DNA from 3 places in the Photorhabdus kleinii genome. Region 3 is predicted to be linked to each of the others. Evidence: predicted binding sites of a transcription regulator. Region 3 holds the regulator's gene; each other region holds the start of a gene.
What was found. Region 3 encodes CRP, which controls carbon source genes, mostly activating them, when cyclic AMP is high. Its sites were predicted from a motif close to ATGTGANNNNNNTCACAT; they were not measured.

Region 1 (10,516 bases), on a different contig from region 3:
TCATATCGCAATGAGTGGATTTTTGGCGCTGGTCGTCGCTATGGGAATTGGGCGTACTGCTTTCACTCCTCAAGTACCTTTAATGATCGCAGAATTCCAGTTTAGTCTGACTGGGGCCGGTATTGTTGCGGCTTTTAACTATTTGGGATATCTGGCCGGCTCCTATGATGCAATGCGGGCGCGCCGTTTGATTGAATATCGGCTTTGGGCCGGATTATGGGGAGCAGTGATTATCACATTGCTCTCTGCACTATTGTATGGGGCGATATTGCACAGTATCGCCCGTTTTTTTATTGGTTGGGCGAGTGGTTGGACATTGGTGTTAGTAACATCATGGGCCAATGAACAGTTGGCTAAATTGAATCGTCCTGCGTTGAGTGCTGCCATATTTGCGGGGCCGGGAGTCGGGATATTCGTTACTGGTATCCTTGCTATCGGTATTCAAGCATGGCAAGTGAGTGCTTCCGAAGCATGGATGTTGTATGGCATTTTGGCGCTGATTTGCAGTATCTATATTAGTCGGCATTTGCCCCGTAGTGGTGAGTTACACCGTTCACAGGCTGAGGTGAAGAAACTGACTTTGACACCTGCAATTAAGCGGCTGGTATGGGGCTACAGCTTAGCGGGCTTTGGTTATATTTTACCTGCGACTTTTCTTTCACAAATGGCAAGTGATCGTTTCCCTGGCAGCTTGTTTGCACAGTTTGTCTGGCCAATATTTGGTGGTGCCGCAGTTATCGGCATCGGTTTTGCTATTCTGACCCGTCATATGCTGACAACGCAAATCCGGCTTGCGATCACTTTATGGATTCAGGCTGTGGGCATTCTTATCGCTGAGATCATTCCGGGAATAGGTGGTCTGGCATTAAGCTCTTTGTTGGTTGGTGGTGGTTTTATGTGTGTGGTGCAAATGGGGTTTCAGTATGGGCGTGAATTAGCACCAGAACATAGCCGTTATATGGCTGGGTTATTAACCACCGGATATGCTGTCGGGCAGCTTATTGGGCCGATGTTGTCAGCGGTTTCTACCGCAATAACCGGGAGATTGGAGCCAGCATTATATGTTGCATTGATTACCTTGGTCATTGCCGGGTTATTGGTTTGTAACAGGAATGAACCGACCAGTGAAGTGCGTGTGTAAAAAATTCATATAATTATGAAAAGCAATCACTGGATAATCACCACGTGCTCATTTACAGTGTGTGCAATAGTTATCTGTTAGTTGTGATTGTTTCAGTGATGGTATACCCAATGTATTTTAAGATGCATCGCGACGGCAAAGGAGCGAATTCCCGGGAGCATAGCGAACTATGTGACCGGGGTGAGTGCAGCCAACAAAGAGGCAACTTGAAAGATAGCGGGTATATTTATGACTTAAACATCCATTTTACTACCCGCCAGATGATGGAAAGTAATGTCTTTGGAGAAAATAATGTCATCCTTAAGTAAAGAAGCTGAGCTTGTGCATTCGGCGCTGGAAGCTCGTGGTCTTGAAACGCCCTTGCGTGGTCAGGCATTGGCGCCGGAAGTGCGCAAAGCGCGGATTGAGGAGCATATGACGGAAGTTATGAAACTGTTGAATCTTGATTTGCGTGATGACAGTTTGGCAGAAACCCCAGGTCGTATTGCGAAAATGTATGTCGATGAGATTTTTTCAGGATTGGACTACAGCAATTTCCCGAAAATCACATTGATAGAGAATAAAATGAAAGTGGACGAAATGGTGACCGTTCGTGATATCACACTCACCAGCACCTGCGAACACCATTTTGTGACCATTGATGGCAAGGCGACGGTTGCCTATATTCCAAAAGATAAAGTGATTGGGTTGTCTAAAATTAACCGTATTGTGCAATTTTTTTCTCAACGTCCACAGGTTCAGGAGCGCCTGACCCAGCAGATCTTGATTGCATTACAGACACTCCTTGGCACCAATAATGTTGCCGTATCGATTGATGCGGTTCATTACTGTGTGAAAGCGCGGGGCATCCGTGATGCAACCAGTACCACGACAACAACCTCCTTGGGGGGATTATTTAAATCTAGTCAAAATACCCGTCAAGAGTTTTTACGCACAACTCGCCATGTGTAATTTTTACACTGGGATATAAGAATGGCCTGCCAGAGAATTGACTCACTGGATAGTATTCGTGGCTTGGCAATACTGGGGATATTGCTACTCAATATCTCCGGTTTTGCTTTGCCATCCGCTGCTTATTTGAATCCGGCATATAATGGTTCAGCTTCTTTAACTGATTTGATTGTCTGGTCTGTACTTAGCGTCTTTGTTCAGGGAAAGTTCCTGTGTATTTTGGCCTTCTTATTTGGTGCGGCATTGGAGCTACTATTACCAAGGGGCAAAATCTGGAATTATCCACGATTAACCATACTTGCTCTAATTGGAATGGGACATGGCATCCTACTCTGGGATGGAGATATTTTGCTTTCTTATAGTTTGGCAGGTTTTTTCAGCTTTCAATTGATTAGCCAAAATAGCGCTAGTAACCGGTTATTTATGAAAGGCGCTATTTTTTATCTGATCGGATTAGTGCTATTGTTTATTCTCGGCTTTTTTTCCAGCGGCGAATCTAATAATGTTTCTTGGCAATCGACGGAATTCCAGATGTTATACGAAACATATTGGAAAACGTCTGGTGGATGGCTGGCAGCAAAAGAGCGTTTCAATCAGATCATGTTGATGATGGTCATGCTGTTTGTTCAGTATGGTTGGCAGCTTATCGGTATTATGTCATGTGGTGCTGGATTAATGCGTAATGGTTGGCTAAAAGGGGAATTTTCAGTGAGCCATTATCGAAATGTGGCGCTAGTGCTGATACCGCTCAGTGTTGCTGTTCAGATATTCTCTGTGGTGCTCCAATATACCCATAATTGGGATTACTTTTGGTCAGGCATTGTCGGTTATATCCTTGCTGAGTTGGTAACGCCATTTCAGGCACTGGGGTATATGGCTTTAATATATGGTTTCTGGCCGATCATTTCATGCTGGAGAATTAATTACTGGCTCAATCAGGTTGGGCGAATGGCGATGAGTAATTACTTGCTACAAACCTTAATCTGCACCTTGCTGTTTTATAACCTTGGGTTTTTTGGTCAATTTAGCCGTTTGGAATTGCTTGCATTTATTCTTCCCATTTGGGCAGTGAATATTCTTTTTTCATGCTGGTGGTTACGTCGTTACCCGCAAGGTCCAGTAGAACAGCGGTGGCGTGAGATTACGGCGGTGTTGGCTCGGTCGGCTTAAACTGGGTTTTATCCATTGACCGTAATTCTTCAGGAGTTACGGCAGGGTAATCAGTCATACCTTTTGGTACCTTATACGGAGCAGGAATAGGGATCAACGGACCCAAGAAACGAGGTTCACGTTTCAGAATATAAAGATCAGTCAGGGCACCAAGGCGGGCAATGATTTCACGTAATCGAACGGTAATCATATTCTTGGGTGTGGAAACTGCATAACACTGAGCATCAATTCCCATATGCATAGCGATAAACAGGGCTCGTTCGCAATGAAATCGCTGGGTAATAATCGTGAAATCATTAGTGTTAAAAACTTTCCGGGTTCTGACTATTGAGTCAAGTGTTCTGAAACCAGCAAAATCCAGTACGATATTTGCAGCAGGAATACCCGCTTTTACCAAATCTCTGCGCATGGTTACCGGTTCGTTATAACTTTGCTGAGCATTGTCGCCACTCAGTAACAAATATTTGATTTTGTCGCTGTTATAAGCATTAATCGCTCCCTGAATACGGTACATATAGTACTGATTTGGCGCGCCAGAGAGGTAATATTTAGCAGTACCAAGTACTATACCCACTTCACGTTCAGGAAGTTGTTTGAGATCATCAAAGACATAGGGGGCTGTTTTCCAACTAATCCAGCGGTCAAGTGCAATAGCTGTCAGTATCAGCATCCCTATGATGAATAACAGACTAGTTATCAGGCGCTTCCACATGCTTTTGCCTTATACACATTAATGACTGAATTTGTTAAAGGCTACTTTACCTGAAATTTCGAAGCAAGTTTTCTCTGTAAGAAAAAAGCTTGATAGTAAAAGAGAACTAACAAGCTTTTTACGTATTTTTAATGATAAAAATCAGAATGAAGTACGTTTGTACACGCGGTATTCAGGTTTCCAGAAGTTGCGTTCAATCGCTTCATCCAGTGCTCCATCTGAGGTCACAGTGGCAACGCCCTGTATTTGTGCTTCTTTGGCGACTTGTTTGGCAATTTTGCGTGACACTTCCTGAATATCATCGATAAGTGGCAGTAACGGACCTTGACCCTCTTGGGCTAAGGGTGAGCAATCCGCCAATGTTCGGCTTGCTGCCATCAACATACCGTCAGTAACCAGTTTGGCCCCCGATGCAATGACACCCAAGCCAATGCCGGGGAAGATATAGGCATTGTTACATTGCGCTATTGGATACTCCTGATCTTTATATTTTACCGGATTAAATGGACTACCTGTTGCAACCAAGGCGGCACCATCCGTCCAGTTGATGATATCTTCGGGACGGGCTTCAACACGGGAAGTTGGATTCGATAATGGCATGACGATTGGACGTTCACAATGTTTATGCATCTCACGGATGATCTCTTCTGTAAACAACCCTGCCTGACCTGAAACACCAATCAATACTGTCGGTTTAGCATTACGGACAACATCGAGCAGCGAGATTGAATCGCTGTTTACATCCCATTTAGCCAATGAGTCGCTTTTCTGCACCAGCTTGTTCTGGAAATCCAATAGATTTGGCAGCTTGTCTGTCAATAAACCGAAACGGTCAACCATGAAAATACGGGCACGAGCCTGTTCTTCGCTTAAACCTTCTGATTTCATTTGGGAGACGATCTGTTCTGCAATGCCGCAACCAGCGGAACCTGCGCCGAGGAAGGTGACCGTTTGATCTTTCAATTGACGGCCCGCCGCGCGACTGGCGGCAATTAAGCTACCTAACGTAACGGCGGCAGTTCCCTGAATATCATCATTAAAGCAACAAATCTCGTGGCGATAGCGATTAAGAAGAGGCATGGCATTTTTTTGTGCGAAATCTTCAAATTGCAGCAACACATTTGGCCAGCGGCGTTTAACAGCCTGAATAAATTCGTCTATGAATTCATCATACTCTTCACCCGTGATACGCGGGTGACGCCAACCCATATATAACGGGTCATTCAGGCGTTGCGGGTTGTTGGTGCCTACATCCAGGACGACTGGCAGTGTATAAGCCGGGCTGATACCACCGCAGGAGGTATACAAGGAGAGCTTACCGATAGGAATACCCATTCCGCCAATGCCTTGGTCGCCCAAACCGAGGATACGTTCACCATCGGTAACAACGATGACTTTTACATTTTGTTTGGTTGCATTTTGCAGCATGTCATCAATATGTGCTTTGTTTGGATATGAGATGAACAGGCCACGGGCACGGCGGTAAATATCGGAAAAGTGCTCACAAGCTTCACCGACGGTTGGGGTATAGATGATCGGCATCATTTCGTTCAAATGCGCATCCAGCAGGCGGTAGAACAGGGTTTCGTTAGTGTCCTGAATATTTCGCAGGTAAATGTGCTTATCTGCATCATTTTTGAAATCAAGATACTGCCGATAGGCACGTTCAGCTTGTTCTTCGATGGTTTCGACCGCTTCCGGTAATAAACCGTAAAGATTAAAGTTGCTGCGTTCTTCCTTAGTAAAAGCGCTGCCTTTATTCAGCAGGGGGAATTCCAACAGAATTGGGCCAGCATAGGGAATGTATAGTGGACGTTTACTTTCGTGTTCCAGTTCCATGAATCTTACTCTTTGAACTAAATGGATAAAAGGTCGCTACAGATCCTAAGAGATAGGAAAAATATGTACAGTAAATGTTACTTAATTAGAGGTATTATGAGTAAAAATGAGAGATAACATCCAGAGTTAGCTAATAAAATGTTACGGTAATTATTTTTACAGCCGAAAACCCTCTATCTGCATAAAGGGAAAAATGAATTTTCCACTGAACTCAGAAAGTGTAGTAATCAAATTTGCTGCAACCGAGCGCAGCAAGTATAGATTGAGTCGCACTCCGTTGGGATAAATCACTGTGTTTTCCCTCAACTAACACCGCTCTTTCGATAGCCAGGCAATCACCACCAGAAATGTTCATCAGAATCAGCGCTGCTTGTAATGGGGGCAAGCTTGGGTTAAATGCGGCATTTTCTGCATAACGCCCAGGATAAATTCTTCCATCTTTTCCCAGAAGTGCGGTACCACTGTAGGAATTACTGTATGGGGCATAGCTCTGGTTTGCTGCATCTAATGCCGTTAGTACTAATTTATCCGTCGTTTCTAGTTTATAGCCATGGTTGACCGGATCCATCAACAAAGTTGTGATGCCCAGATCATTTGGACCAAAAGAATCTGGCAGATAGTGATCTAATGTTGAAGGTGCCTGCTTTGGCAGATGAATCTCTAATTGAGTGCCACTATTAAGTTCATTCATAAATTGACGGCAGTGGCCGCACGGAGAGTAATTCACAGTAACAGATGCCAGTCTTTTCTCGCCCAATAACCAGGCGTGGGTAATCGCACATTGTTCAGCATGAATCGTTTGCTGTAGTGGTACACCAGCAAATTCCATATTAGCGCCAAAATAGAGGTTTCCGCTTTCACCGCGGGCAATTGCACCAACATTAAAATGTGATATTGGTGTCAGGGAACATGCCGCTGCGAGTGGCAACAGGGCGACAGCCAAGGTGTTATCGTCAAAACCGCAGGCTTTCTTAATAGATTTAGCCTGTTCAGCAGTGAGCATGGCAGGAAAGTCATCGTTTCCTGCGTAAGGTAAAAGTGCATCCTGTAGTTTAGATGGCAGCTGTACCCATATAGGGTGAAAACGAGCTTGCATAGCGTGATCTCCGAATTAACTTAAGATCATTCTAAGTTGTCTGATGAGATTTGTAATGTGATAAATATCATATAGATGATGAGAATTATGTAATTGAAGTTGGTAATCGAGCGATTATTATCAAATTTCCTAACAGATATACTAGCTAAATAGGTATAGCAGCACCGGGAATACAAAAGGGGCTGTTAGTGAAGTAATGATACCGCAGGTCATCAATGCCAATGAGCTGTATGCGCCTTCAACGAAATTGACCTCTGCACAGCGGGCGGTACCCAAAGCATGTGATGCCGTTCCCATTGCTAAGCCGCGGGATGCTTTGGTTTTTACCTGTAAAAGATCAAACAGGTTATGACCAAATATTGCGCCGAGAATGCCGACAAAAATGACACAAGCAGCGCTGATTGCAGGAATACCGCCAATGGCGTCTGCTACTGCCATTGCTATTGGTGTTGTGACAGATTTAGGCAGTATCGAAGCGGCCATTTCAGGCGTGGCGCCCATCCACAAGGCAATAGCAGCGCCTGTCACCATAGCGACAATACTACCGATAAAACAGATGCTAATAATGGACTTCCATTGGGCTCGGATCTGGTGTATCTGCTCATATAGAGGAAATGCCAGCGCAACTACGGCGGGCTGGAGTAGAGCATTTAGAATTTGGCTGCCGGCAAAATAGTGTTCATAAGGCGTGTGGGTTATTAACAATATTGGAATAAGGACGGCGATAGAAACCAATAAGGGGTTCAGAATGGGAATTTTGCATCGTAGTGAAAGTTTTCTTGCGGTGTAGAATACAATCAATGTTAATGGCAGTGACCACCAAATGTGACTTAACATTTTTATTTCTCTTGTTTCTGTTGGTTACTCTTAATTTCTGATGCGGAGCCTATAATTGGACGTTCATGATGAACATAGTGGGAACTGTAAGCAACGATAATCATAACAATTGCAGTACTGATCAGGCATGAAAAAACAATCGGAATTATCTGTTGGCTGAGTTGATCGTAATAATTCATTACGCCTACGCCAATAGGTAGAAACAGCAAGGTCATATTTTTTAGTAACAGGCTACAGCCTGGTTTTGCCCAATGAGCAGGAATCAGCTGGAAAGCTAATAAAACGAACAAGATCAACATACCGATAATACTGCCGGGAATAATGATGGGTAGTAGGGAAGAAATGGCATTACCTGTCAGCAAACATAAATAAATCAGAACAAATGCTCGCAGGTACTGCCAACCAACAATCAGTACTTCACGAAACGACATAACAAAATTCCTAATTCCGGTGAGGTATTCATCATACAATTAACCTTGGGAAGGTGCCATAGCTCACATTTAAAAAAACGGGGACCATTGCTGATCCCCGTGAGTAAAAATATCAGTGAAATAAATTAACGGTTATTTCACTTGCATACCGGGTTGGGCGCCGCTGTCTGGGCTGAGCAAGAAGATATCTTTTCCACCAGGTCCGGCCGCCATAACCATCCCTTCTGAAATACCAAAGCGCATTTTGCGTGGCGCCAGATTGGCTACCATAATGGTTAAACGGCCTTCCAGCGCTTTTGGATCAGGATAACTGGAGCGGATACCAGAAAACACCTGACGGGTTTCACCGCCCAGATCCAGCATCAGTTTCAGCAACTTATCTGAGCCTTCGACAAAATCAGCCTGTTTAATAAGGGCGACGCGCATATCAACTTTGGCAAAATCATCAAAGGTGATCGTGTCCTGAATCGGATCTTCTGCCAGTGGACCGCTGACTTTTTGTGGTGTGTTGATGCTCTCTTTCGATGCCGCAACCATAGCGTCCACTTTATCTATATCAATGCGATTGAACAGGGCCTTAAAGGCAGAAACTTGATGATCCAGCAGCGGCTGTTCAATACCATGCCAGGTGAGTTCTGTATTTAAGAAAGCTTCTGCGCGTTCTGCCAGACTTGGTAAAACGGGTTTCAGGAAAGTCATCAAAACGCGGAACAGGTTGATGCCCATTGAACAGATAGCTTGAAGATCGGCATCACGGCCTGCTTCTTTTGCCACCACCCACGGCGCTTGCTCATCCACATAACGGTTTGCCAAATCAGCCAGTGCCATGATTTCACGGATTGCTTTGCTGAATTCGCGGTTATTAAACTCTTCTGCAATCATCTTTGCCCCATCAATAAACTGTTGGTAAAGCACCGGATCAGCCAGTTTATCCGCCAGCTTGCCGTTAAAGCGTTTATTAATGAAGCCTGCATTACGGGAGGCCAGGTTAACAACTTTATTAACGATATCGCTGTTAACACGCTGAACAAAATCTTCCAGATTCAGATCGATATCATCAATGCGAGCAGAGAGTTTGGCTGCATAGTAATAACGCAAACAGTCTGCATCTAGATGATCCAAATAAGTGCTGGCTTTAATAAAAGTACCACGGGATTTGGACATCTTCGCACCGTTGACGGTGACATAGCCGTGAACAAACACGTTGGTTGGCTTACGGTAACCGCTGCCTTCCAGCATGGCAGGCCAGAACAGGCTGTGGAAATAAACAATGTCTTTACCGATAAAGTGATACAGATCGGCGGCGGAATCTTTTGCCCAGAACTCATCAAAGCTCAGATTTCCGCGTTTGTCACACAGGTTTTGGAAAGAGCCCATATAGCCAATGGGAGCATCCAGCCAGACATAAAAATATTTGCCCGGCGCATCAGGAATTTCAAAACCGAAATAGGGGGCATCACGGGTGATATCCCACTGTTGTAAACCGGATTCAAACCATTCCTGCATTTTGTTAGCAACTTGTTCCTGTAATGCGCCGGAGCGGGTCCAGGCTTGTAACATGTTACTGAATGCGGGCAGATCGAAGAAGAAGTGTTCTGTTTCACGCATTTCTGGCGTCGCGCCGGAGACAGCAGAACGTGGGTTGAGTAGCTCAGTTGGGCTGTAGGTTGATCCGCAAACTTCACAGTTATCGCCATACTGATCTTCTGCCTTACATTTCGGGCAGCTACCTTTCACAAAGCGATCCGGCAGAAACATATTTTTCTCAGGATCATATAACTGAGAAATAGTACGATTTTTAATATGACCGTTTTTTTTCAGTTCGAGATAGATTTTGGTTGATAACGTTTGGTTCTCTTCGCTATGCGTAGAGTGATAGTTATCATAGCTCACTGAAAAGCCAGTAAAATCCTGATGATGCTCTTGGTTCACCGTTGTGATCATCTCTTCAGGAGCAATACCCATTTGCTGAGCTTTCAGCATGATTGGTGTTCCATGAGCGTCATCGGCACAGATAAAGTGAACCTCTTTGCCGCGCATTCGCTGAAAACGGACCCAAATATCTGCTTGGATATGTTCCAGCATGTGACCGAGATGGATTGGACCGTTAGCATATGGCAACGCGCACGTTACCAATAATTTTTTTGCGACTTGAGACATAGTAAGGATCTGACTTCCAATAAGTGAAAAAGGAAGTTTGATGTTAACCGATCAAAAAAATTGTCGCTAGGGTAAGGTTTAATATTAGTGAGTTTTATCCAGTGCGTCTTAAAACCAAAATACTTCAGAGGCTGTCAATGGATAAAAATTGGATTAGTGAGCGGAAAGCGGGTTTTTGT
Region 2 (10,516 bases), on a different contig from region 3:
GCTCTCTGTTGGGTAAAACAATGCGTTTGCGTGTCGTACCAGAACTGACTTTCTCCTACGATAATTCCCTGGTAGAGGGGATGAGGATGTCCAATCTGGTTACTAATGTTGTAAAGAATGATGAACAGCGCCGGGCTTCTGCGGATCACAAAGAGGAGAAGTAATGGGGCATCGTCGTCGTGGTCGTGATATACATGGTGTGTTGTTACTGGATAAGCCGCAGGATATTTCTTCTAATGATGCGTTACAAAAAGTAAAACGTATTTTCAACGCTAGCAAAGCTGGTCACACTGGCGCGTTGGATCCACTGGCAACCGGTATGCTACCGGTTTGCCTTGGTGAAGCGACGAAGTTTTCCCAGTTCTTACTTGATTCTGACAAGCGTTATCGAGTGATAGCTCGTCTTGGTCAGCGAACTGACACATCTGATTCACACGGGCAAATCATCAGTGAAAGGGCAATCCAGCTAAGTCAGGTTCAACTTGATGCAGCTTTGGATAAATTCCTTGGTGATATCATGCAAATTCCTTCCATGTATTCTGCACTGAAATATCAGGGAAAACCATTGTATGAGTATGCTCGTCAGGGTATTGAGGTAGAACGCGAAGCACGGCCAATTACAGTCTATGAATTACAGTTTATCCGTTGGGAAGATGATGAACTGGAATTGGAAATACACTGTTCGAAAGGCACTTATATTCGCACTATTATTGATGACTTAGGTGAATTATTAGGCTGTGGTGCCCACGTTATTTATTTAAGACGTTTACAGGTAGCGAATTATCCAAATGATCGCATGGTGACACTTGAGCAATTATATGAATTACAACAGCAAGCCAAAGATCAGGAAATACCTGTGGGCGAATTAATTGATTCATTACTATTACCAATGGATAGTGCAATTGCTCATTTCCCAGAGGTTAATTTGATTCCAGTAGTTGCGGCTTATTTTAAACAAGGTCAGGCGGTGCGCAGTGCCAAATCCCCAGCTTTAGTTGAAAGTATGGTACGTGTAACTGAAGGTGATGAACGAAAATTCATTGGCATTGCTGTTATCAATGATGATGGGCTTGTTGCTCCCCGCCGTTTAGTTGTTGAAAGCCGGGATTAGGGTATTTTGGGTTATCTTGCGCTTAACTTATTTGCAGCGTAGAATGACGCAGTTATATGTTGGGTGGCTGAATTAGAGATCGGCACCTGTAATTTTAGTTTATATATTTTTGGAGTTGTAATATGTCTCTAAGTACTGAAGCAAAAGCGCAAATTATTGCTGAATTTGGTCGTGATGCGAATGACAGTGGCTCTAGTGAAGTACAGATTGCTTTGTTAACTGCACAAATTAACCACTTGCAAGGCCATTTTTCAGAGCACAAAAAGGATCACCACAGCCGTCGTGGTCTGCTGCGCATGGTTTCTCAGCGTCGTAAACTTTTGGACTATCTGAAGCGTAAAAATGTAACAAGTTACACTGCGCTGATTGGGCGTCTTGGCCTGCGTCGCTAATCAAGCAAGTTTCAGTGGAAAGGGGCCATATATGGCCCCTTTTCTTCTGAGAAGCCATCATAGATAACAGCACAAAAATGCTGGTGGTGGTTTTTGTTAAGGCTCTTCAGTTACAGAGGTTCGCGCGGCTAATGAGAGTGCTTAAGGGAGTAAGACCTGTCGTTAGTCGCGAGGATGTGGCATGGAGAGATCATTCATTGTTGTCTGCTGAATATAAAAGGCAGTATTAACGAAAGGATATTATTTTGCTGAATCCGATTGTTCGTAAATTTCAATATGGTCAACATACCGTTGCTATCGAAACAGGTATGATGGCCCGCCAGGCCACAGCTGCTGTCATGGTCAATATGGATGACACGGCTGTATTTGTCACTGTTGTTGGCCAAAAGAAAGTAAAAGAAGGTCAGGATTTCTTTCCACTGACTGTTAACTATCAGGAGCGTACTTATGCTGCTGGTCGTGTTCCAGGCAGCTTCTTTCGTCGTGAAGGTCGTCCTGGTGAAGGAGAAACGTTAGTCGCTCGTTTGATTGATCGTCCTCTGCGTCCTCTGTTCCCGGAAGGTTTCCTGAACGAGGTGCAGATTGTAGCAACAGTTGTTTCTGTTAACCCGCAAGTTAACCCAGATATTGTTGCAATGATCGGTGCTTCTGCTGCGTTGGCACTATCTGGTATCCCGTTCAATGGCCCAATTGGCGCTGCTCGTGTTGGTTATATTAATGATCAGTATGTGCTGAACCCAACCAGTGATGAGCTGAAAAATAGCCGTTTGGATCTGGTGGTTTCAGGTACTGCTGGTGCTGTTCTGATGGTTGAGTCTGAAGCAGACATTTTAACTGAAGAGCAAATGTTAGGTGCGGTAGTATTCGGCCATGATCAACAACAGGTGGTTATTGATAACATTAATGCGTTGGCTGCGGAAGCAGGCAAAGAAAAATGGAATTGGGTGCCAGAACCTGTTAATCAAGCGTTGCATGACCGTGTAGCTGAATTGGCAGAAGGCCGTCTGGGTGATGCTTATCGTATCACTGAAAAACAGGAGCGTTATGCTCAGGTTGATGCTATCAAAGAGGAAGTTACGGCAGCGCTGTTGGAACAGGATGAGGCTTTAGAAGAAGCTGAAATCCATGAAATTTTGGGTAGCTTAGAGAAAAAAGTTGTTCGTAGCCGAGTCTTGTGTGGTGAACCACGTATTGATGGTCGTGAAAAAGATATGGTGCGTGCATTGGATGTACGTACTGGTGTTCTGCCCCGAACTCATGGCTCTGCGCTGTTTACCCGTGGTGAAACTCAGGCTTTGGTTACTGCGACTTTGGGTACAGAACGTGATGCACAGATCATTGACGAGTTGATGGGAGAGCGTACAGATCGTTTCCTATTGCACTACAACTTCCCGCCATATTCTGTTGGTGAAACAGGTATGATGGGTTCACCAAAACGTCGTGAAATTGGTCATGGTCGTCTGGCTAAACGTAGTGTGGCGGCAGTTATGCCAAAAGCTAACGAATTCCCATATACCGTTCGGGTTGTTTCTGAAATCACGGAATCAAACGGCTCGTCTTCAATGGCATCTGTTTGTGGGGCATCTCTTGCGTTAATGGACGCGGGTGTGCCGATTAAAGCTGCTGTTGCTGGTATTGCAATGGGGTTAGTGAAAGAAGGCGATAATTTTGTTGTTCTGTCTGACATCTTGGGTGATGAAGATCATTTGGGAGACATGGACTTTAAAGTAGCGGGTAGCTGTGAAGGTATCAGCGCGCTGCAAATGGACATCAAAATTGAAGGCATTACCCGTGAAATTATGCAAATTGCTCTGAATCAGGCAAAAGGTGCGCGTTTGCATATCCTGAGTGTAATGGAACAGGCAATTAACAGCCCACGTAATGATATTTCTGAATTTGCACCACGTATTCATACCATTAAGATCAATCCTGATAAGATCAAAGATGTTATCGGTAAAGGTGGTTCAGTTATCCGTGCACTGACAGAAGAAACTGGTACTACCATTGAGATTGAAGATGATGGCACAGTGAAAATTGCTGCAACTGATGGTGAAAAAGCAAAACATGCCATCAGTCGCATTGAAGAAATCACTGCTGAAATCGAAGTTGCTCGTGTTTACATTGGTAAAGTAACCCGCATCGTTGATTTTGGCGCGTTTGTTGCTATCGGTGGTGGTAAAGAAGGTCTGGTACATATTTCTCAGATTGCTGATAAGCGTGTTGAGAAAGTGGCTGACTATTTGCAGGTTGGTCAGGAAGTCTCAGTTAAAGTTCTGGAAATTGATCGCCAGGGTCGTGTTCGCCTGAGTATTAAAGAAGCGACAGTCGGCGTAATTGCCGAGGATACACCACTGGCTCCACAATCAGCAGAATAAATTTGATGTTATAAACGGCGTCTTGTAAAAAAGCGCCGTTTATAGACTCAGGGCAGGAGGCCCAATAAATGCAATATGGGTGATAGGGCATTCTTAATCAATGTCTGACTTTCGGGAGTAGGAAATGAATCTTTTTCTGCGCTGGTGTTATGCTGTAGCAATACTTCTTTTGGCAGGATGCAGCAGCAAGGATTGGCGTAAAAACGAAGTTTTTGCTATTCCGTTACAACCTTCATTGCAACAAGAAGTCATTCTGGCTCGTATGGAACAGATTCTTGCGAGTCGGTCATTGACAGAAGATGAGTACGCACAGCTTTTATATGAGAGAGGTGTGCTGTATGATAGTCTCGGGCTAAGGGCTTTGGCACGGAATGATTTTTCTGTTGCCTTATCTATTCGGCCTAATATTCCAGAGATTTTTAATTATCTGGGAATTTACTTCACACAGGTTGGCAATTTTGATGCCGCCTATGAAGCGTTTGATTCTGTATTAGAGCTTGATCCAACTTACAATTACGCGCGTCTTAACCGTGGCATCGCGTTGTATTACGGTGGTCGGTATAAGTTAGCGCAGGATGATCTGCAGGCGTTTTATCAAGACGATCCAAATGATCCTTTCCGTTCGTTGTGGTTGTACCTGGTGGAAAAGGAATTTTATCCTAAAGGGGCGATGGTGAACTTGTCGCAACACTACGAAAAAGCGAACCGGGGGCAATGGGGCTGGAATATAGTTGAATTCTATTTAGGCAAAATTAGTGAATATACATTGATGAACCGCTTGAAAGAGAATGCAACGGATAACACTTCGCTCGCTGAGCATCTCAGTGAAACTGACTTCTATTTAGGTAAACATTACCTAAGTCTGGGGGACAAGGATAGCGCATCTGCGTTATTCAAGCTGACGGTAGCTAACAATGCACATAACTTTGTTGAGCACCGCTATGCATTGTTGGAATTGGCGCTGTTAGGCCAGGAACAAGATGACCTATCAGAATCGGACCAGCAATAGCTGACGAACATTTCGAGATTGATTTGCAAAGTCCATCATCTTGACCGATGAGGGCTTATTTGTTCGTTTAATTAAATACTTTGAGCCAGTTCACATTTTAAATGAAAATGACCGAAATTTTTTTCGATGCGTTATGTAGACTGGCCGCCATAACTAATGAGGCACCATTACATGACCACTGAGACTGAAATCTCTTTTGCTGATCTGGGTTTATCAGCACCTATCCTTTCTGCACTGGAAGATCTTGGCTATGAAAAGCCATCTCCAATTCAGCAACAATGTATTCCCCATTTATTAAATGGCCGTGACGTACTAGGTATGGCGCAGACGGGGAGTGGTAAAACAGCGGCATTCAGTTTGCCTTTATTGCATAACATCAATGCTGAGTTGAAAGCTCCGCAGATCCTTGTGTTGGCACCGACCCGTGAACTGGCGGTACAGGTAGCCGAAGCGTGCGCAGATTTTTCTAAACATATGCGTAACGTGAATGTTGTTGCACTGTATGGTGGGCAACGTTATGACGTTCAGTTACGTGCTTTACGTCAAGGGCCACAAATTGTTGTGGGTACACCAGGACGTCTTCTGGACCATCTGAAGCGTGGTACGTTGGATCTGTCTAACCTGAGCGGTTTAGTTTTGGATGAAGCAGACGAAATGCTGCGTATGGGCTTTATCGAAGATGTTGAAAACATCATGAGCCAGATCCCTGCTGAACATCAGACTGCGCTGTTCTCTGCAACTATGCCAGAAGCTATTCGTCGCATTACTCGTCGTTTTATGAACGATCCGCAAGAAGTGCGTATCCAAGCGAGTGTAACGACCCGTCCTGACATCAGCCAGAGCTATTGGTCTGTTTACGGTATGCGTAAAAATGAAGCTTTGGTGCGTTTCCTTGAAGCAGAGGATTTTGATGCCGCGATTATTTTTGTGCGCACCAAAAACGCAACGTTGGAAGTGGCAGAAGCACTGGAGCGTAATGGCTACAACAGTGCGGCGCTAAACGGTGATATGAACCAGGCACTGCGTGAGCAGACATTGGAACGTCTGAAAGATGGCCGTTTGGATATTTTGATTGCAACTGATGTTGCAGCGCGTGGCCTGGATGTTGAACGCATCAGCTTGGTTGTTAACTATGACATTCCAATGGATGCGGAATCTTATGTTCACCGTATTGGCCGTACTGGCCGTGCAGGTCGTGCAGGTCGTGCGCTGTTGTTTGTAGAAAACCGTGAACGTCGCTTGTTACGTAACGTTGAACGTACAATGAAGCTGACTATCCCGGAAGTTGAACTGCCAAATGCTGAATTGCTGAGTCAGCGTCGTCTGGAAAAATTTGCTACTAATGTACAGCAGCAATTGGAAAGTAGCGATCTGGATCAGTACCGTACTCTGTTGTCTAAACTGCAACCTGCAGAAGATTTGGATATAGAAACGCTGGCAGCCGCATTATTGAAAATGGCACAGGGTGAGCGCCCGTTGATTCTGCCTCCGGATCCGGTTCGTCGTCCTCGCCGCGAATTCAACGAACGTGATGATCGTCGTCGTAGTGGCTTTGATGATCGTGGCGAACGTAGTGATCGTCCTCGTCGTGAACGCCGTGATGTCGGTGAAATGGAGTTATACCGTATTGAAGTGGGTCGCGATGATGGTGTTGAAGTTCGTCATATCGTTGGTGCGATTGCTAACGAAGGTGATATCAGCAGCCGTTATATTGGCAACATCAAATTGTTTGCAACGCATTCCACGATTGAATTGCCAAAAGGCATGCCAGGTGATTTGTTATCCCACTTTACCCGTACCCGCATTCTGAATAAGCCAATGAATATGCAGTTAATGGGTGATGCACAGCCATTTGAACGCCGCGAACGTCGTGGTGGTGGGCGTAACGGCAATGGTAACGGTAACGGTAATGGCCCCCGTCGTGATCGTGAGAGTTTCAATGGTGGTGGCCGTCGCTTCAATGGTGAACGCCGCAGTGGTGAAGGTCGTGGTGAAAGCCAAAGCCGTAGCAGTTTCCGTGGTCGTGGTGATGATCATGGTTCATCTGCTCCACGCCGTCGTTATAACAATAGTAACGCACAGTAATCACCTGGACTGATATTTAAATAGTAAAGCGGCTCTTTTTACAGGAGCCGTTTTTGTTGCCAGTTAATTGCTTCAATATTTTTATAATAAAAAAAGCTGCTTTTTATACAAAAGGCAGCTTTTAATATGCAGAAAGAGATCAGTTACTTAATGCTTCAACGGGATTACCTGCACTGCGGGTGCGCCATAGTTTCAGCCATTGCATAATGGAAGAGACCATAATCACAATGCCGAGGATAACCATCACAATGGAGATTGTTCCGTTGAAGATGTTGAAACCTTTTGTTGCGGAGTTGAAGTAAACATTCTTCACCATCCAGTAAGCAGCATAGTTCACAGTAACGTACAGGTAAGCGAGTGGTATCAGGCAGGTCAGCGTATACCAGCGTTTTTCAGACAGACGTAGGATAATTGTTGCACCAATCATCAGGCCGATGGAGGCCATCAGTTGATTGGATACCCCGAATAGTGCCCAGACTGAATTGATATCGCCGGAATTTAGTAAGTAGCCCCACAGTAAACAGGCAACGATACTGCAACCAATGGAACCCGGTAACCAGTCGATACGTTTCAGAGGTGCCCATATATCGCCCAGGAAATCTTGCAGCAGGTAGCGGGCAACACGCGTACCGGAATCAACCGCTGTCAGGATAAATACGGCTTCAAACATGACGACGAACTGGAAAAAGTAGGATGCTAGCTGGCTGAACCAAGGAATGCGGGTGAAGATATCTGCCATACCAACCGCCAATGTGACTGCGCCACCGGTACGGCCATACAGATCCAGACCAATTTCCTGACTCAGTTTTGGTAGATGGATAACATCCATACCCAATGTAGCAAAGACCTCTGGGGAGGAGTTAATAGCGAAATAGTCAGCAGGATATAGGGAAGTGGCAGCGATCAACGCCATGACACCAACGACACATTCTGCCAGCATTGCACCGAAACCCACGGGCAGAATATCACTCCACTTATCGATCTGCTTTGGTGTTGTGCCAGAGCCGATAAATGCATGAAAACCAGAAATAGCGCCACACGCAATGGTGATGGAGATAAACGGCCACACTGGACCGGCCAGTACAGGGCCATTGCCATGAATAAATTCAGTGACTGCCGGGAATTGGATCTCCGGGTTAATAAAGATGACTCCCACAACTAGTGCGCCGAATACACCGATTTTCATAAAACTGGAAAGATAACCACGGGGAGTCAATAACATCCATACAGGCAGAGCGGTGGCAAAAAACGCATAGATTGGCAGTGCCAAGCTGACAGTTGATGTACGCAGACTCAGCCATTCACCGAAAGCAGATGCCTGAATGTAAGGGCCGGCAATCACACAAGCCATAATGGTGATAATACCTACCCAAGTTGCCCCGCGCATATTACCTGTGAAGCGCTCCCATAGACCGACTCCGATTGCGACCGGAATGGTCATAAATACTGCAAATGTTCCCCAGGGATTACGTTCTAGTGCATGAACGACCACCATAGAGAGACCTGCCATAGTAATCGTAATGATGAACAACATCGCAAGGCCGGTGCACCAACCAGCAATTGGACCAAGTTCTGTTTTGGCAACTTCTGACAGGGATTTACCACTATGTTTCATTGAGGCGAATAAAACAACCGTATCATGCACGGCCCCGCCGATAACACAGCCGATTAGTAGCCATAACATACTTGGCAAATAACCGTATTGAGCTGCTAATACAGGGCCAACCAGAGGTCCTGCGGCTGCGATTGCTGCGAAGTGGCTACCAAAATTGACCCATTTTTTCGTGGGTACATAATCTTTACCGTCTTCCAGTAAATGGGAAGGTGTAACCTCGCTGTCATCTGCTTTCAGTACCTTTTTAACGAAGAATACGCCGTACAAGCGGTAGCAGATAACCAGAATACACAACGTTGCAATGACAAATGTGAGAGCGTGTTGCATTTCTCTTCTCCTGAGAGTTATAAATTTTTACTCGTATCTTGTCATAGGTAAAGGAAGCTATAAGGGAGTGTCTAAGTGAGTGGTTGTATGGCGGGTTAAGTGGTCAGATTCAGCAGGTGAGCGGTGAGTAAGAACAGATTAACCCGCTGAAAAGATGATGAGTGTCATGGTTACTTCAATCCTAGTGCCTCTTTCAATGGTTTCAAATAACGGCGGCTGACGGGGATAGTTTTGCCATTGCGTAGAATCAGTTCGGCCTGTCCGTGATCACCAAATAGGATTTCGCGCAGATGGGTCATATTGACCAGATATTGACGATGATTTCTCATCATTGGTGTGCGGGTTTCTAATGTGCGAAGTGTTAGTTCAGTAAATCCTTCCTGCCCATTGGTACACATAACATAAACTCCACTTGGGCGGGAGGCGACATAAAGGATTTCATCCAGCTGCACAAGCCAGATTCGGCTGTGGCCGGTGCATGGGATATATTTCAGCGGCTCTTCTGCTTTCAGGGTGGAAATATCCTGTTTCTGATACCCTTGCCGTAATCGTTGTAAGGTTTTGGTTAGACGGTTTTTTTCCAGTGGTTTTAATAAATAGTCAAATGCGTGCTCTTCAAACGCTTGTATTGCATATTCATCAAATGCGGTCAGGAAAACAATATAGGGACGATGCTCTGGATCGAGCATACCAACCATTTCCAATCCGGTGATGCGTGGCATCTGGATATCCAAAAATACAACATCGGGTTTTAGATGATGTATGGCGCCAATGGCTTCAACGGCATTGGCGCATTCGCCAATAATTTGAATATCATGTTCTTCTTCTAGCAAACAACGTAGGTTTTCTCGCGCAAGCGGTTCGTCATCAACAATTAATATATTCATATTCACACAGTTTTATTAGCCTCTTTAATGAGTGGCAAGTGTAAAATTACGCGGGTAAATTTTTCTGGCAGGCAATCTATTTGCACGCCATAATTTTCACCATAGCGAAGTCGTAGCCGTTTATCTACCAGACTCATTCCTAGTCCATCCCCCATAGAGACCGATTTATAAAGACCAGCATTATCTTCCACTTCCAGTATCAACAATTGATTCTGCTGATGAGCACGAATAGTAACTCTGCCGGTTTCTAATAACTGTGATGTGCCGTGTTTGATCGCATTTTCTACTATTGGCTGGAGAGAAAAAGCGGGTAATTTGGCGTGAATCAGAGATTCCGGCAGTTCAATATTTATTTGCAGATGCTCACGGAAACGCGCCTTCTCAATTTGTAAGTAAGCATTCACATGCTCTATTTCATCAGACAGCGTGACAATCTCTTCTGACCGTTTCAAGTTTTTACGGAAAAAGGTTGAGAGATATTGTACTAATTGACCTGCTTGATAACTGTCCCGTCGGATCACTGCTTGCAGGGTATTTAAGGCATTAAATAAAAAGTGAGGATTCACTTGCGCATGAAGCAGCTTAATTTCTGATTGAAGTAGTGATTGTTTGTTACGTTCATACTGCCCTGCGAGGATTTGGGCGGATAATAAACTGGCAATACCTTCCCCCAAGGGGCGATTGATTGAGCTGAACAGACGGTTTTTGGCTTCAT
Region 3 (10,516 bases):
ATATTACTGTGCCACTGCTGATTATTCATGCTAAAGACGATCCTTTTATGGCGCCGGAAGTTGTCCCTGATCTCAAAATGTTACCCAAAAATATTGAATATCAAATGACAGAATATGGTGGACATGTCGGCTTTGTCAGTGGTTCGTTGAAGAAACCACAAATGTGGCTGGAACAACGCATCCCAAATTGGCTGTCATCTTATCTGGAGCAACCACAATGATTATTCCGTGGCAACAACTGGAACCAGAAACTCTGCTAAATTTGATAGAGAGTTTTATCTTGCGGGAAGGCACTGATTATGGAGAAGATGAAAAATCGCTGGAGCAGAAGGTCGCTGACATTCGCCGTCAGTTGAAACGGGGAGATGTTATGCTGGTGTGGTCTGAACTGCATGAGAGCATCAATATTGTGCCAAAAGAAATGTTCCATTCTTAACATTATGGAGTTTACTGAATGTCTGTCAAACATCCGATTATTGCAATTACCGGCTCCAGCGGTGCCGGAACAACAACAACCAGTTTAGCTTTCCGTAAGATTTTCCAGCAACTTAACATCAGTGCCGCGCAGATAGAAGGAGATAGTTTCCACCGTTACACCCGCCCTGAAATGGATGCCGCAATCCGTAAAGCCAAAGAGCAAGGCAGGCATATCAGTTATTTTGGGCCAGAAGCCAATGATTTTGGCATGCTGGAAAAAACCATGATCGATTATGGTGAAATCGGTGAAGGCCGCTGTCGGAAATATCTTCATACCTATGACGATGCCGTCCCTTACAACCAGCTCCCCGGTACCTTTACGCCGTGGGAATCCTTACCCAAGCAGACTGATGTGCTGTTTTATGAAGGTCTGCACGGTGGCGTTGTCACACCACAACATAATGTTGCCAGTCATGTTGATCTGCTCGTGGGCGTCGTGCCGATTGTCAACCTTGAATGGATACAGAAACTTGTCCGCGATACCGGAGAACGAGGACACTCGCAGGAAGCTGTGATGGATTCCGTCGTGCGTTCTATGGATGATTATATTAACTACATTACGCCACAATTCTCGCGAACACATATCAACTTCCAACGTGTCCCTACCGTTGATACATCCAATCCATTCTCAGCCAAAGCCATTCCATCACTGGATGAAAGTTTTATTGTCATCCGCTTCCGTGATCTGACTCAAATTGATTTCCCATACTTGTTAGCAATGTTACAAGGCTCATTCGTTTCAAGCATTAATACCATCGTGGTCCCCGGTGGAAAAATGGGATTAGCAATGGAATTAATTATGACGCCATTGGTACAGCGATTACTGGAAGGGGAAAAGATTTGTTAATCAGCGCCTGAGGTCAATTTAACAAATCCAGTACTTAAAATTTGCATCTTATATTATTCAGTTAAAAAAACAGGTAACTGAGATAATTAGTTACCTGTTGTTATTTTTTAATCAAAAATAATTTCTCAATCTATCTCTTTAATTTCAAAACTGTGGGTAATTTCAACTGATTTCCCCAACATCAACGAAACAGAGCAATATTTTTCCGCGGAAAGCATGACTGCACGTTCAACCGCTTTATCTATTAAATCCTTACCCGTAACAATAAAATGCAGATTAATATGAGTAAACAAGCGTGGCACCTCTTCACGACGGCGGGAAGTTAATTTTACTTCACAATCTCTGATGTCATACCTGCCTTTCTGCAAAATAGAAACTACATCAACCGTACTGCAACCACCGGCTGCTATTAATACCATTTCCATTGGACTCGGTGCCTTATCGCCGGCATTACCATCCATCATGATCTGATGACCGGAAGATGACTCCCCCAAAAGAGACAATCCTTCAACCCATTTTACCCGCGCTTGCATAAATACCTCTTAAGTCGTTCTTTGCATCCAAGCCTACTCTTTCAGTATTAAGCTAGCAATCTAATGAGCGGTTTATTATGCTGAAACAATACAAGACAAGACAGAAGCCTTTTCCTGTGTTAAAAACAGAAGTGGGCCAGGTATATATAGGTTAAGATCAATACCCTAGGGTTCAAATTTCAGATAACCTATATAAAACCCTTACCTGTCGGTTTTTCAACAAACTAATGTTAAGCTAGTGTCTTTATAAGCCAGCCTGACGAGAAACTTTTAGATTCTCGTGTTATTTAGGCAGCGATAACAACAGAGGATGAAACGAATGGTTCTCGGCAAGCCACAAACAGACCCCACTCTTGAATGGTTTTTGTCACACTGCCATATTCATAAATATCCATCTAAAAGTACGCTTATTCATCAAGGCGAAAAAGCAGAGACGCTTTACTACATCGTAAAAGGCTCTGTTGCGGTTTTGATTAAAGATGAAGAAGGCAAAGAGATGATCCTCTCCTATTTAAATCAGGGGGATTTCATTGGTGAACTTGGATTATTTGAAGAGGGGCAAGAGCGTACAGCCTGGGTACGGGCCAAAAGCGCCTGTGAAGTAGCTGAAATCTCCTATAAAAAATTCCGTCAACTGATTCAGGTAAACCCGGATATTTTGATGCGTTTATCTGCCCAAATGGCAAACCGTTTGCAAACAACTTCTGAGAAAGTCGGTAATCTGGCTTTCCTGGATGTTACCGGCCGGATTGCCCAAACTTTATTGAATCTGGCGAAACAACCAGATGCAATGACCCACCCGGACGGAATGCAAATCAAAATCACGCGTCAGGAAATTGGCCAGATTGTTGGCTGTTCCCGCGAAACGGTTGGTCGCATTCTGAAAATGCTAGAAGATCAAAACTTGATCTCCGCACACGGTAAAACTATTGTTGTTTACGGTACACGTTAACGCCTGATTAATCAGCGCATAATCCTGCGCTGATTTCTCTTATATTTAATTACACCAACTGGTTAATTGCCTGCTCTAACCGCTCCATTCCTTGAGCAATCTCTTCTTCACTAATAATCAACGAAGGCGTGAAACGCAATACATCACCACCCGCACTCAACAACATTAAGCCATTTTCAGCCGCCAGTTGCAGAATATCTTTGGCTTTTCCTTGATATGGTGCTTTGAGTTCTGCACCAATCAGCAAACCCTTTCCTCGGATTTCACCAAATATCGAATGTTTCTGATTGATATCATTCAGAAAATTCATCATCAAATTATGGCGTTTCTCAACTCCCTCCAGAACTGTTGGTGTATTAATAATATCAAAAGCAGCATTTGCAACTGCACAAGCCAACGGATTACCGCCGTAAGTTGTACCGTGAGTTCCCGGCGTCATCGCTGAAGCAATATTCTCTGTCGTCAGCATAGCGCTAATAGGGAAGCCATTTCCCAATGCTTTTGCTGTGGTAATGATGTCCGGCGTAACATCATAATACATATAAGAAAATAGCTTACCGGTACGTCCCATCCCACTTTGCACTTCATCAAACACCAACAGCACCTGATGCTTATCGCAAAGCTCACGCAACCCACGAATAAATGCCGGTGCTGCCGGCGTGACTCCCCCTTCTCCCTGTACAGGCTCCAATACAACAGCACAAGTATGGTCATCTATGACAGCCTTCACTGCATCTAAGTCATTAAAAGGCACATGAATAATATCCGCGGGTTTTGGCCCAAAACCATCAGCATATTTTGGCTGACCACCCACGGAGACAGTAAATAAGGTGCGACCATGAAAACCCTGATGAAATGCGATAATTTTGGTTTTATAGGGACTGTGACGCGTAATGGCATAGTGGCGAGCCAGTTTAAATGCCGCTTCATTCGCTTCTGCTCCTGAGTTGGCAAAAAATACCCGCTCAGCAAAAGTCGCATCAATCAGTTTCTGCGCCAAAATCAAAGCCGGTTCATTGGTAAAAATGTTACTGATATGCCAAAGTTTCTCCCCCTGCTGCTTCAAAACATCCACTAACGCAGGATGACAATGGCCCAAAGCTACAACAGCAATCCCTCCCGCAAAATCAATATACTCTTTCCCTTGCTGATCCCATACACGACTACCTTGCCCTGTCACCGGAATAAACTGCGCTGGTGAATAAATTGGCAACATAACTTGATCGTATGCGTTTCTATCTACTGCGGTATGCTCCTTCATTTTCCCACCCGTTTTCTATATACACGCCATTCAAAAGTGAAATTATAATCACTGAATATGCATAAAAAATCAAAGATGGGCAAATGAAAAAGATGGATAAATGAAGAAATTATCGGTATCTGGTTAATATCTCAGAAAGTTGCTCAGCAACTGGTGACCTTGCTCACTGAGAATACTTTCAGGGTGGAACTGCACCCCTTCCAGCGGTAGAGTGCGATGACGAATGCCCATAATTTCATCGACATTGCCGTTATGCTGGCTCCATGCGGTGACTTCAAATGAGGCTGGTAATGTCTCTGCGGCAATCACCAATGAATGGTAACGAGTCGCGGTTAATGGCCGGTTAAGCCCTTTGAACACACCTTGCTGATTATGGTGAATAGCAGAAGTTTTTCCATGCATCACTTCCCTGGCTTTTACCACGCTGGCACCAAACGCCTGCCCAATTGCCTGATGTCCAAGACAAACACCAAGAATCGGCAACTTATCCGAAAAATGAGAAATCGCAGCCAGAGAAATTCCTGCTTCATTTGGGGTACAAGAGCCAGGGGAAATCACCAGATGAGTAGGCATCAATCTCTCAATATCTTCAAGTTGCAGTTCATCATTACGCTTAACTAAAACATCTGTACCCAATTCACAAAAATATTGATATAAGTTATATGTAAAAGAATCATAGTTATCTATTATTAGTAACATAGGAGTCTATCCTACTCATTTTTATCGCTGTATTTGTTGCCCTGCCACTCCTGCAATTTGTTTATCCTGCACAACTGGCTCCAGATAAAACGGCCTCGCGACAACGGGGCGGCTATCATAGCACATCAATATTTGTAGCATAGTACAACAAAATCAATGGCTGTTTTTTCCTTAATCAACTTACTCTCATACCCTACAAAACATATGCTCTATTTTGATATTCAATAAGTAAAGGTAATTGTTATGAAGACAAAACTGATTATAGCATCTCTTTTTTTACTGTCCTTCTCCACGCTGGCTGTTACTAAAACTGCTAACATTTTCTTCCCGGAAAAAGGGGTGGTTTGTGATAAAAAAGGAAAATATTGCTCTGATCAAAAAGGGCTATCGCTAAAATTAACCGAAAGGTATTTAGGGAAAAGAGCGGCAAAACACCTGAAAAAAGAGTTTGGTGATGGAAAAGATATCGACTTTTCATCTTACACTTTAAGTAACGGCATACATTGTGAGAGTAAAGAGAAGAAATGTTACAAAGACAGATATTATCCACGAACCGAAGTAAATAAAGAATTTACCCAAAAGATGTATGAATGACAGTGAAACTGGCCTGCATTTAATGCAGGCCAGTTTGTTAATCTGATGAGAGTTAACCGGAAGACCAGAAACTGCCACAGCCAAAGTAATAGAAAAAATTAAAGAATAATCTCCGCAGACAGAATAGCAACAGGTTTAACCGGTACATTCTGATATGGACCAACATTTTCCGTTTTGACTTGAGAAATTTTATCCACAACATCCATACCTTTTACGACTTTACCAAATACTGCATAGCCAAAGTCACGCTGACCGTGATCAAGGAAAGCATTATCCGCTACATTAATAAAAAATTGGCTGGTGGCGCTGTCTTTATCAGCTGTACGTGCCATAGAGATAGTTCCGCGTAAATTACGCAGTCCATTATCTGCCTCATTTTTAATAGCAGCTTTAGTCGCTTTTTGCTGCAAATCTTTGGTAAAACCACCACCCTGCACCATAAATCCAGGGATTACCCGATGGAAGATTGTATTGTTGTAATAACCCTCATTGACGTATTCAATAAAGTTTTTCGTTGTAATTGGAGCTTTCTGATTATTTAATTCCAGTTCAATATTACCCTCCGTTGTTGTCAGCTTCACGTGGATTTCTCCCACCGCCAAAGCCAGAGGCGCCATTGCGCTCAGAGAGCATGCAGTTACAAGTGCTACTAAAATACGTTTAAACATTCTGGGTTCCTATATTATTAAGGTCAACAACACAAACTGAATTAATTCTAATAATCTCTTCAACATCGTGCTTAATATTTACCTACATTTACGCTATCAATCGACTGGTGCTTTGAAGAAAAATGTATCCTTTCAATAACAGGTTAGATTTTATTTCATAAACCGAGCGTCATCAGTAACAAAATAGCAAGCTTAGTTCAACCCATCAGAAATATGTCATTATTTTTAATCCTGTCAACCAACAGTGGCTATCGGTATAATCTTCTTTGCCATATATTCGGCGCATTTCTCAGGGAGATAATCATTTTGACCATCAAAAACCACAACTATCATATGACCCGTTTTATCACGAGCGCACCTGATATTCGCCATCTGCCTCAAGATATGGGCATTGAAGTCGCGTTTGCCGGTCGCTCAAATGCAGGTAAATCTAGCGCTCTGAATGCTCTGACGAAACAGAAAAGCCTCGCCCGTACCAGTAAAACGCCTGGCCGAACTCAACTCATCAATTTATTCGAAGTAGAAGAAGGTATTAGCCTGGTTGACTTACCGGGTTATGGCTATGCCGAAGTACCAGAAGAGATGAAACGCAAATGGCAAAAAGCATTGGGTGAATATCTACAAAAACGTGAATGCCTGATCGGGCTGGTCGTACTGATGGATATCCGTCACCCATTGAAAGATCTTGATCAGCAGATGATCCAATGGGCAGTCGCAATGCAAGTACCGGTTATGGTGTTATTGACTAAAGCCGACAAACTGGCATCTGGCGCCCGTAAAAGTCAACTGAATAAGGTTCGTGACACCTTACTCGCGCTGAATGGGGATATTCAAGTGGAATATTTCTCAGCCCCGAAAAAAATCGGTATCGATAAACTACAACAAAAACTGGATATATGGTTCAGCCAGAAAGCCGTTCAAGTTGAAAACCATAGTTAATACAGTCTTTTTCATTCCCACCAATTAAATTCAGATGAAAAAAATGCCCCAGTCAAAATTGACTGGGGCAGCTAATATTCAGCTAAATCCGATTACGTGAAGTAAAAGGTCTGAAAGATAGAACATCTTACCTCTGTACCCTACGCCAATAACTCTACCCTATTTTATTTATTAGAAAAAGCCTTTTTGTAATTTATTTTCAGAAATTATCTCGATTCAGCCAAGAATTTTGCTCATTTTGACAACATTAAATGTAGTTTAATTACATATTTATGCGATCTGGATCTAATATGCATTACATGGACAACAAATCGGTACAAGTGAATACAAAAAATTTATTTAACTAATAATATTACTTAGTAAGAGTAAAATAACTGTTACACGCCCTCTCAATAGGCATGGTTTTTCGTATAAACGCCTTATGAATAAGAATAAATCCGATACGACCTTAACCAGGAGAATAATAATGAACCAGCATGATAATGCTTCATTAGGTATAAGTAACAATAGTAACTCTCTATTAGAATGGGAAGAAAATGTCTATTGCAGCAATAATATAGCCCTCGCATCCACCATCGGAGCAACCGCTATGTTATTACAGAATGGCAGTGTAATTACCTGGGGACTTCCACATCTTGGCGGTCAAATTCCACCTGACATTACTGTATTACAAGATATCGTTAGCCTGAGTCAAACAGGTACTGCATTCGCAGCCATACGGGCAAACCGCAGCGTCGTTGCCTGGGGAAATGCAAGTACCAGCGGCACGATTCCACCAGCCATTGCACAACTACAGGATATTATTAGCTTGACTGCTTCGGGCGGCGCATTCACGGCTCTGCGGGCAAACCACAGTGTTGTCGCCTGGGGAGACACACCAATCCCACCAGAAATTGCTGCATTAAACGATATCATTGACCTCACTTCAACAGGCTCAGCTTTCACTGCCCTACGAACAAATCGTAGCGCGGTCACTTGGGGAGTAATAGCGAGTATTGAACGAGTTGAATATGACGCAGCTAAGGTACAGAATGTCATCAGCTTAAGTTCATCAAGTGATGCCTTTGCAGCCCTACGAGCAGACCGTAGCATCGTCGCCTGGGGAGATATATACAATGGAGGAAAAATTCCACCTGAAATTGCTAACTTAAAAGACGTTATCAGCCTGACGTCAACATCCCGTAGTTTTTCAGCCTTGCGAGCAAACGGTAAGAGAGTAGGCTGGGGAGGAGGAGATTTTGTAGCGCATGGTGAATATGACTAATGGATCATTGCACATGGCTTATAGTCACTTAACATGTTAGGTCGTCAAAAAGAGGAAAGGCTTAACATACTGCGTTGGCATCAGGAAGAACCCATGTCCCAACGCAGTTACTGATGTTTTTAACTGTATTAACTCAGCCCATCGCTTATTAAGCTGGCATATCAGTGTGCCTGATCCCAATTGTCACCGATACCTACATCCACTTTCAACGGGACATCAAACACCATACTCTTCTCCATTAATTCACGAATTTTCTGTTCTGCATATTCAAGTTGTGATTCATGGACTTCAAATACCAGCTCATCGTGAACCTGCATAATCATACGAACTTTCGGTTCTTCACTGACAATCCAATCATCCACCGCAATCATTGCTTTTTTGATGATATCCGCCGCGGTTCCCTGCATTGGCGCATTAATAGCTTCACGTTCTGCTGCCTTACGGCGCATGGCATTGCGAGATTTGATATCTGACAGATAAAGACGACGGCCATCCAGCGTTTCAACGTAACCCTGTTCTTCCGCTTGTTTACGAGTACGCTCCATATACGCCAATACCCCCGGATAGCGCTCAAAATAGAGATCCATATAGCGTTGAGCTTCACCGCGAGGAATACCTAACTGACGGGAAAGACCAAATGCACTCATACCATAGATCAAACCAAAGTTAATCGCCTTAGCACTACGGCGCTGCTCACTGGTTACCTGTTCCAGTGGCAAACCAAAGACTTCCGCCGCCGTTGCCCGGTGAATGTCTTGCCCCTCAGCAAAAGCTTTCAACAACCCTTGATCTTGAGATAAATGGGCCATAATCCGCAACTCAATCTGAGAATAGTCAGCGGCCATAATCCGGTAACTTTCAGGTGCCACAAATGCCTGACGAATGCGGCGGCCCTCTTCATTACGGACAGGAATATTTTGCAAATTAGGATCACGTGAAGAGAGACGCCCGGTTGCCGTTACCGCTTGGTGATAAGAAGTATGCACCCGTTTGGTCAGCGGATGGACCATCTGTGGTAATTTATCGGTGTAAGTGGATTTCAATTTTGCCAGCCCACGATGCTCTAAGATCACTTTCGGCAATGCATGGGTATCTGCCAACTCTTCCAATACTTCTTCATTAGTGGATGGCGCACCATTTGGCGTTTTCTTTACCACCGGCAATTGCAATTTTTCAAACAATATCGTCTGTAACTGTTTTGGCGAAGCCAGATTGAAAACCTCACCTGCCAATTCGTGTGCTTCTTTTTCCAACTCATCCAGACGGGCGGTGATCTCTTTTGAATGCTCAGCCAAAATATTTGCATCAATTAGCACACCTGTACGTTCCATACGGGAAAGCACCATGACCAGTGGCATTTCTGTATTCAGAAATACCTTTTCTAGCGTCGGCGCTTTCTCCAATTGCGGCCACATAACCTGATGCAGCAATAAAGTGACATCTGCATCTTCTGCGGCGTACATTGCGGCCTGCTCTACCGGGACCTGATTAAAAGTGAGTTGATTTTTACCTTTACCAGCAATCTCTTCAAAAGTCGTGGTCTTATGATTCAGATGACGCTCAGCCAAACTATCCATATCATGCCGACCCATACCTGCAACGCTATTTAGTACGTAAGATTCCAGCATGGTATCGTAAGCAATGCCTTGCAGTTCAATGCCGTAACGCGCCAATACGCCACGATCAAACTTAATATTCTGACCAATTTTCAGCAGGTTACTATCTTCAAGTAGCGGTTTTAATGCAGCCAACACAACTTCTCTGTCAAGTTGTTCAGGCGCCCCCAGATAGTCATGGCCTAGAGGTAGATAAGCCGCATCGCCGGCAGAAATTGCAAATGACACCCCCACCAAATTAGCAGTCAAAGTATCAAGGCTGTCAGTTTCGGTATCAAAAGCAAAAACAGGCGCTTTTTTCAACTTTTCAATCCACTCATCAAAGCCTTGCTGATCAAGAATAGTCTGATAATTATCAGAAGAGAGTGTGGCCGCAACAGATTTATCTTCCGTCGGAGATGATTCATCATTACCAGTGGATACCGGTTTTTTGCCTTTCTCTGCCAGCCAATCGCCGTTTGCTACATCACTTAACCAGCGTTTGAACTCATAACGAGAAAACAACTGATGCAGTTTCTCCGTATCAGGCTCTTTGACTGACAAAGCAACACAGGTTTTATCCAACTCAACATCTGTTTTGATAGTTGCCAGTTTATAGGAGAGATAAGCGACATCTTTATGCTGCACCATCTTATCCGCCAGCGTTTTCGCCCCACGGAAACTGAG

Region 1: the regulator CRP is predicted to act here: its motif matches at 6,965-6,982, upstream of cdd (cytidine deaminase).
Region 2: the regulator CRP is predicted to act here: its motif matches at 4,966-4,983, upstream of yrbN (protein YrbN).

The regions. Positions count from the first base shown of each region.
Region 1 covers NZ_JAJAFY010000046.1:5,982-16,497, reverse strand. The annotation lists gene LG003_RS18040 (YbfB/YjiJ family MFS transporter) at 1-1,141, shown strand, start outside; gene folE (GTP cyclohydrolase I FolE) at 1,433-2,092, shown strand; gene yeiB (DUF418 domain-containing protein YeiB) at 2,114-3,262, shown strand; gene sanA (outer membrane permeability protein SanA) at 3,234-3,974, opposite strand; gene LG003_RS18020 (NAD-dependent malic enzyme) at 4,116-5,813, opposite strand; gene cdd (cytidine deaminase) at 6,025-6,909, opposite strand; gene LG003_RS18010 (CidB/LrgB family autolysis modulator) at 7,051-7,746, opposite strand; gene LG003_RS18005 (CidA/LrgA family protein) at 7,749-8,177, opposite strand; gene metG (methionine--tRNA ligase) at 8,310-10,337, opposite strand.
Region 2 covers NZ_JAJAFY010000007.1:37,816-48,331, reverse strand. The annotation lists gene rbfA (30S ribosome-binding factor RbfA) at 1-164, shown strand, start outside; gene truB (tRNA pseudouridine(55) synthase TruB) at 164-1,111, shown strand; gene rpsO (30S ribosomal protein S15) at 1,234-1,503, shown strand; gene pnp (polyribonucleotide nucleotidyltransferase) at 1,749-3,878, shown strand; gene nlpI (lipoprotein NlpI) at 4,003-4,887, shown strand; gene yrbN (protein YrbN) at 4,989-5,069, shown strand; gene LG003_RS06195 (DEAD/DEAH family ATP-dependent RNA helicase) at 5,059-6,972, shown strand; gene LG003_RS06190 (carbon starvation CstA family protein) at 7,112-8,914, opposite strand; gene btsR (two-component system response regulator BtsR) at 9,085-9,801, opposite strand; gene LG003_RS06180 (sensor histidine kinase) at 9,804-10,516, opposite strand, start outside.
Region 3 covers NZ_JAJAFY010000066.1:1,649-12,164, forward strand. The annotation lists gene LG003_RS20895 (hydrolase) at 1-221, shown strand, start outside; gene LG003_RS20900 (YheU family protein) at 218-436, shown strand; gene LG003_RS20905 (phosphoribulokinase) at 455-1,324, shown strand; gene LG003_RS20910 (OsmC family protein) at 1,450-1,857, opposite strand; gene crp (cAMP-activated global transcriptional regulator CRP) at 2,177-2,809, shown strand; gene argD (bifunctional acetylornithine/succinyldiaminopimelate transaminase) at 2,859-4,070, opposite strand; gene LG003_RS20925 (aminodeoxychorismate synthase component II) at 4,194-4,769, opposite strand; gene LG003_RS20930 (YcgJ family protein) at 5,013-5,363, shown strand; gene ppiA (peptidylprolyl isomerase A) at 5,462-6,031, opposite strand; gene yihA (ribosome biogenesis GTP-binding protein YihA/YsxC) at 6,338-6,970, shown strand; gene LG003_RS23645 (hypothetical protein) at 7,049-7,096, opposite strand; gene LG003_RS20945 (hypothetical protein) at 7,437-8,234, shown strand; gene polA (DNA polymerase I) at 8,396-10,516, opposite strand, start outside.